2 regions of the Streptomyces macrosporus genome follow, and region 2 is predicted to be linked to the other one. Evidence: predicted binding sites of a transcription regulator. Region 2 holds the regulator's gene; the other holds the start of a gene.
The links. Region 2 encodes HspR, which represses chaperone genes until heat shock. Its sites were predicted from a motif close to TTGAGNNNNNNNNNCTCAA; they were not measured.

Region 1 (3,400 bases), on a different contig from region 2:
GATCGCCGAGTAGAACGCGACGATGGTCAGCACCGTGGTGATCGCCACGGTGACGATCACCAGCGCGCCCAGCGCGGCCTTGACCGAGCGTCTCGGGTCCACGGGCCGCAGACCCTCCCAGAGCCTCCCCCACAGGGACCGCCGGCGGCTCACGCCCGGCTCGCTCAGGCCCAGTCGGAGGCCGGTGCGGGGGCCTCCAGCGCGTAACCGACGCCGTGGACGGTGCGTATCCGCTCCGCGCCTATCTTCCGGCGCAGCGCCTTGATGTGGCTGTCGACCGTGCGCGTCCCCGAGGCGTCCGCCCAGTCCCACACCTCGGCCAGGAGCTGCTCGCGCGAGAGCACCGCGCGCGGCGAGTTGGCCAGGCAGACCAGCAGGTCGAACTCGGTCGGGGTGAGGTGGACGTCCTTGCCGGAGACCCGCACCCGGCGCTGCGCGTGGTCGATCTCCAGCTCGCCCAGCCGCAGCGTGCCCGAGCGGGGCGAGGTCGCGGCGATCGTGGCCCGCTCCACGCGGCGCAGCAGCACGTGGACGCGCGCGACCAGCTCCCGCATGGAGAAGGGCTTGGTCATGTAGTCGTCCGCGCCGACCCCGAGGCCGACCAGCATGTCGGTCTCGTCGTCCCGGGCGGTGAGCATCAGCACCGGCACCGGCCGCTGGGCCTGCACCCGGCGGCACACCTCCAGGCCGTCGAAGCCCGGCAGCATCACGTCCAGCACCAGCAGGTCGGGCTGCCAGACCTCGGCCGCCTCCACCGCGGCCGGGCCGTCCCCGGCCGTCCTGACCTGGAAGCCCTCGGCGCGCAGCCGTACGGCGACCGCCTCGGTGATCGTCGGGTCGTCCTCCACGACCAGGACCCGGCGCTGGGCGCCCGGGGTGGCCGCCGCGGGGGTACCGCTGCCGTGCGTCTGCGTCGTGCTCCTGTGGTCCATATACGCGCCTCAGCCCTGCTGTTCGGTTTCTGGGAGCAGCGTAAAGGGCGGCCGTGAGGTGCGCTACGCCGGTCGGGTGGCGAGGTGGACCGCGTCCGGGACGCCTCGGGCGACGGGTATCTCTTCGGTGCGCACCCGCACGAAACCGGCATCGCGCAGGGTGTCCTCGAACGCCGGGGACGGCCGCGCGGACCACACGGCGAGCACTCCGCCCGGGGTGAGCCGCCGGGCGCAGGCGGCGAGGCCGGCGGGGGAGTAGAGCGAGCCGTTGTCCTCGGTGACGGTCCAGTCGGGGCCGTTGTCGACGTCCAGGCACAGCGCGTCGTACGGCTCGCCGTCGCCGGCCAGGTGCGCGGCCAGGTCGGCGTGGACGACCTCCACGCGCGGATCGGCCGGCGCCCCGGCGGTGATCGCGTCCAGCGGCCCGTCGCGGTGCCAGTCGACGACCGCCTCCTCCCGCTCCACCACCGTGATCCGCCCCCAGCGCGGCTCGGCCGCCGCCTCGGCCAGGGAGAAGCCGACGCCGAGCCCGCCGATCAGCACGCCGGGCGCGGGACGGGGGCCGTGGGCGTCCAGCTCCCGGAGCGCGGCGCGGACCAGCAGCCGCTCGGAGCGGCCGTCGGAGGTGTCCATCAGGAAGCAGCCGTTGGCGATGATCTGGAACAGTCCCCCGTGCCGCCGCAGCACCACCTCGCCGTGGGGGCCCACACGGCGGTCCAGGACACGGGGTCGCTCCACTGTCTCCCGCGGTGACGACATGCGCCCATCCTGCCGGCGGGCGCCGGGAGGGCGCGACGGAAAAACGGGGAGCGGGCCCGGTCACCGGGCGATCGCTCAGAGCGAACATGTGCCGGGGAACACAGGCGCCCGGCCGGGCATTGAACAGACATTGAGTCTTCCTAGCTCAATTTGCCTGCCGAGGGAGAGATCATGGCTCTGTCGCCCACAACGCTCACCCTGCCCGTGCTGCCCCTCGACAACGAGGTGGTGCTGCCCGGGATGGTGGTGCCGCTGGACCTGTCGGACTCCGAGGTGCGGGCCGCGGTGGAGGCCGCCCAGTCCGCCGCGGGGAGAGACGGCGAGAGGACGGCGGGGGGCGGGGAACGTCCGCAGAAGACCCCGGAGAAGGGGGAGAAACCCCGGGTGCTGCTGGTGCCGCGGGTGGACGGCACCTACGCGGGCATCGGCGTGCTCGGCCGCGTGGAGCAGGTCGGACGGCTCGCCGACGGCGACCCGGGCGCGTTGATCCGCGGCCTGAGCCGGGTGCGGATCGGCGCCGGCACCACCGGGCCGGGTGCCGCGCTGTGGGTGGAGGGCACCGAGATCGAGGAGGTCCCCTCCGGCCCCGACGGCAAGGCCCCCAGTCCCGGCGCGGTCGCCGAGCTGGTCAAGGAGTACAAGGCCCTGGCCACCACCTGGCTGCGCAAGCGCGGCGCCTGGCAGGTCGTGGACCGCATCCAGCAGATAGACGACGCCGGGCAGCTCGCCGACAACTCCGGCTACAGCCCGTTCCTGGGCGTCGAGCAGCGGGTGCGGCTGCTGGAGACCGTCGACCCGGTCGAGCGGCTGAGGCTCGCCACGGGCTGGCTCCGGGACCACCTCGCCGAGCAGGACGTCGCCGAGGCCATCGCCAAGGACGTCCAGGAAGGCGTGGACAAGCAGCAGCGCGAGTTCCTGCTCCGCCGCCAGCTGGAGGCCGTCCGCAAGGAACTGGCCGAGCTGAACGGCGAGAGCGGTGACGAGAGCGACGACTACCGGGCCCGGGTGGAGGCCGCGAACCTCCCCGAGAAGGTCCGCGAGGCCGCGCTCAAGGAGGTCGACCGGCTGGAGCGCACCTCCGACCAGAGCCCGGAGAGCGGCTGGATCCGCACCTGGCTGGACACCGTCCTGGAGATGCCCTGGAACGAGCGGACCGAGGACGCGTACGACATCGCCGGCGCGCGCGCCGTCCTGGACGCCGACCACGCCGGGCTGGACGAGGTCAAGGAGCGCATCGTCGAGTACCTGGCGGTCCGCAAGCGCCGTGCCGCGCGTCGGTCGGACCCGTCCGGCGCGTCCGGCCGGGACGGCGACGCGGGGGAGCGGACCGGCGGACGGCGGGCCGGCGGCGCCGTGCTCGCCCTGGTCGGCCCGCCCGGCGTCGGCAAGACCTCGCTCGGGGAGTCCGTGGCCCGCGCCATGGGGCGGAAGTTCGCCCGGGTGGCGCTCGGCGGCGTCCGCGACGAGGCCGAGATCCGCGGCCACCGGCGCACCTACGTCGGCGCGCTGCCGGGTCGGATCGTACGGGCGGTCAAGGAGGCCGGCTCGATGAACCCGGTCGTCCTCCTCGACGAGATCGACAAGGTGGGCAGCGACTTCCGGGGCGACCCGGCGGCCGCCCTGCTGGAGGTCCTCGACCCCGCGCAGAACCACACCTTCCGGGACCACTACCTGGAGGTGGAACTCGACCTGTCCGACGTCGTCTTCCT
Region 2 (3,400 bases):
ATGCGCCGGGGTGATGTCCGGGTGGCCCCCGGTGAGGGCGCGGTTGTCGGCCGCGCTGATCGCGTCCCGGCTCCTGTTCGTCAGCTCGGCGTCCACGGGTGCGTGCTCCTCCTCCTGCTGTCGCCAACTCTGCACTCAAGAGCATGCAGTAAGTTGAGTCTATTCCACTCAAGGCGCGGGTGGGAGGGGAAAACGGGATAGTTTCCGGATCATGGCCACCGAATCACGGCGGGACCCCCGACACCCGGAGGACGCCTACCTCGCCTTCTGGCGCGAACGCCACCTGTGCACCCTGACCACCCTGCGGCCCGACGGGACGCCCCACGTGGTCCCGGTCGGCGTCACCTACGACCCCGAGGCGGGCCTGGCCCGGGTCATCACCCGGCGCGGCAGCGCCAAGGTCGCCAACGTCCTGGCCGCGTCCGAGCGCCCGGAGGGCGCCCGGGTCGCCGTCTGTCAGGTGGACCGGGGACGCTGGGCCACCCTGGAGGGCACCGCGACCGTGCGCACCGACCCCGACGCGATCGCCGACGCGGTCGCCCGGTACGCCGAGCGCTACCAGCGCACCCCGCGCCCCAACCCGGAGCGGGTGCTGATCGAGATCGCCGTGGACCGGGCGATGGGCACCGTCTGACCCGTACGGCGGGCTCCGCCCCGACACACCACCGCACACGCCCCCGACACACCACCGCACCGCCGGCGTTCGACACCGGCGGTGCGGCTGCGCGAGCGGCCCGACGGGCGCGCGGGCCCGGGGGCGGGGCCTCAGCGGACGGCGGTCCCGCCCGCGGCCTGGAGCAGCTTCCGCGCCTCCTCGGGGAGGGGACGGCCGAGCACCCGGCCCCGGTCGTCACCGACGGACATCACGGCCACGATCGTCCCGGACTGGCTCTTCGCGTCGTAGTCCTGGAGCCACGGACCGCCGCTGGACCCCTGGGTGAGGTCGCAGGACTCCAGCAGCAGCCCGCCCACGTTGGGCTTCTGGGTGTCCCGGTCGGTCAGCAGGGTGGGCGTGCCCGCGCAGTGGCCGAGCGCCTCGCCGTCGTACGGCGCCGCGGCCGGGTAGCCGAGGGCGACGGTCCGCTTGGCGGGGTCGACGGGCTCGAAGTCGATCCGGTTGCCCCCCACCTGCTCCTCGATCGTCCGGCCGTTCTTCTCCTCGACGGTCAGGAACGCGTAGTCGTACGGCAGGGCCTCGGGGAGACGACCGCGCTTCCAGGCGGACTCGACGTGCGCGGACGTCACCCGCCAGCCGACCCGCGCGACGTTCGCGGTGCCGTGGTGGTCGTATCCGGGGACGAACCAGGCTTCTTCCCAGCGGGGCTCGCCGGGGTTGTGGACACAGTGCGCGGCGGTGACGACGACGCTTCCGTTGGGGGCGTCCACGACGGCTCCGGAGCAGGTGAGCAGCTGCCCGTCCGCGTAGGTCCCCACGAGCTTTCCGACGGTCCTGACGGTGCCGTGGGGCCAGGGCGCCTGCACCGTGCCGGCCGTGCGCTCCGCCGTGGGGGCGGGCGCGGGCGGGGTGAGGGGCGCGGCTCCCAGGAGCGCGGCGGAGGTGGCGACGGTGACGACTGCGGCGATGACGGCGCGTATCTTGTCCATGCCTTCACGCTGCGCCCCGATTGGGCCATATGGCCATCCGCACACCGCCGGTCGGGTGACCGGGAGGCGGCCGTCCGGGCGATTCGGACGGCCGCCGCCGGACGACCCGACCCGGACGGGCCGGCGGTCGTGCCGCTCCGACGGCCTCCGGTCAGTCCACGGCCCGCTGGGGGCGCCAGACCACCAGCGCGCTGGACTGCTGCACGTCCTGGTAGGGGACCAGGTCGCGGCGGTAGGACGCGTGCACCTGCGCCTCGCGCTGGCGCATGGCCAGTGCCGCGCCCTCCAGGGCCTGCTGGAGCTCGGCCACCTGGGCCTGGAGGGCGGCGACCTGGTTCTCCAGTTCGATGATGCGCTTGATGCCCGCGAGGTTGATGCCCTCGTCCTGCGACAGCCGCTGCACCTGCCGCAGCAGCTGGATGTCGCGGGCCGAGTAGCGCCGACCGCGCCCGGCGGTGCGGTCGGGGGAGACGAGCCCGAGACGGTCGTACTGGCGCAGCGTCTGCGGGTGGAGCCCGGAGAGCTGGGCCGCGACCGAGATGACGTAGACCGGCGAGTCGTCCGTCAGCTCGTAAGGGTTGTTGCGTGCCCGTCCCTGACCCTGTCGTCCGCGGCCGTGCCCGTCCATCTTTCGTCAGTCTCCCTTCGCGGCCTTGAACAGCGCCGCCCGCGGGTCCTCGCCCGCGGTCGCGTCACGGTAGGACTCCAGCAGGTCCCGTGCCTTGTCGCTCAGGTCCTTCGGAACCGTCACTTCTATGGTGACCAACAGGTCGCCCCGAGTTCCATCCTTGCGCACCGCTCCCTTGCCGCGGGCGCGCATGGTCCGGCCGCTCGGCGTACCGGGCGGCAGCCGCAGGGTGACCGGCGGGCCGCCCAGGGTGGGCACCTTGATCTCGCCGCCGAGCGCCGCCTCCGGGAAGGTGACGGGCACGGTGACCGTCAGGTTGTCGCCCTTGCGGCCGAACACCGGGTGCGGTTCGACGTGCACCACGACGTAGAGGTCTCCGTTCGGTCCGCCGCGCTCGCCCGGCGCTCCCTTGCCCCGCAGCCTGATCCGCTGGCCGTCCGAGACCCCGGCGGGGATGCGGACCTGCATCGTGCGCGAGCTGGTCGCCCGGCCGCTGCCCTTGCAGACCTCGCACGGGTTCTCGGCGATCAGCCCGCGGCCCTTGCAGTCCATGCACGGGTCGGTGAGCGAGAAGCCGCCCCCGCCGCCGCGGCTGACCTGCCCGGTGCCGACGCAGGTCGGGCACACCCGGGGGGTGCCGTTCCTGTCGCCGGTGCCCGAACAGGCCTTGCACGCCGCGGAGCTGGACATCCGCAACGGCACCGTGGCCCCGTCCACCGCCTCGGTGAAGCTGAGCGTCACCTCGGACTCGATGTCCTGGCCGCGGCGCGGCTGCGTGCGCGTTCCGGCGCCGCCCCGCCCGAACAGACCGCCGAAGACGTCCCCCAGGCCGCCGCCGAAGCCGCCGGCCCCGGCGCCGCCCGGGGCGCCCCCGAAGAGGTCGCCCAGGTCGAAGTTGAAGCCGCCGGCCGCTCCCGGGCCGGTGCGGAACCCACCGGCGCCGAAGAGCGCGCGTGCCTCGTCGTACTCCTTGCGACGCTTGGGGTCGCCCAGGACGTCGTGCGCCTCGGAGATCTCCTTGAAGCGCTCCTCCGCCTGGCGGTCGCCCTTGTTGGCGTCCGGGTGGTACTCGCGGGCGAGCTTCCGGTACGCCTTCTTGATCTCCGCCTCGGTGGCGTCCTTCGGGACGCCGAGGACCTTGTAGTAGTCCTTCTCCACGAAGTCCTT

Region 1: lon (endopeptidase La) is a predicted target of HspR. The motif match lies at 1,822-1,840, and genes of this name have one in related genera.

Annotation. Positions count from the first base shown of each region.
Region 1 is NZ_BAAASZ010000051.1:197,513-200,912, reverse strand. Features, by position in the region: gene ABD335_RS28530 (HAMP domain-containing sensor histidine kinase) at 1-168, opposite strand, end outside; gene ABD335_RS28525 (response regulator transcription factor) at 165-932, opposite strand; gene ABD335_RS28520 (spermidine synthase family protein) at 996-1,691, opposite strand; gene lon (endopeptidase La) at 1,863-3,400, shown strand, end outside.
Region 2 is NZ_BAAASZ010000034.1:837-4,236, reverse strand. Features, by position in the region: gene clpB (ATP-dependent chaperone ClpB) at 1-96, opposite strand, end outside; gene ABD335_RS24200 (pyridoxamine 5'-phosphate oxidase family protein) at 212-634, shown strand; gene ABD335_RS24195 (trypsin-like serine peptidase) at 766-1,605, opposite strand; gene ABD335_RS24190 (heat shock protein transcriptional repressor HspR) at 1,757-2,233, opposite strand; gene dnaJ (molecular chaperone DnaJ) at 2,240-3,400, opposite strand, start outside.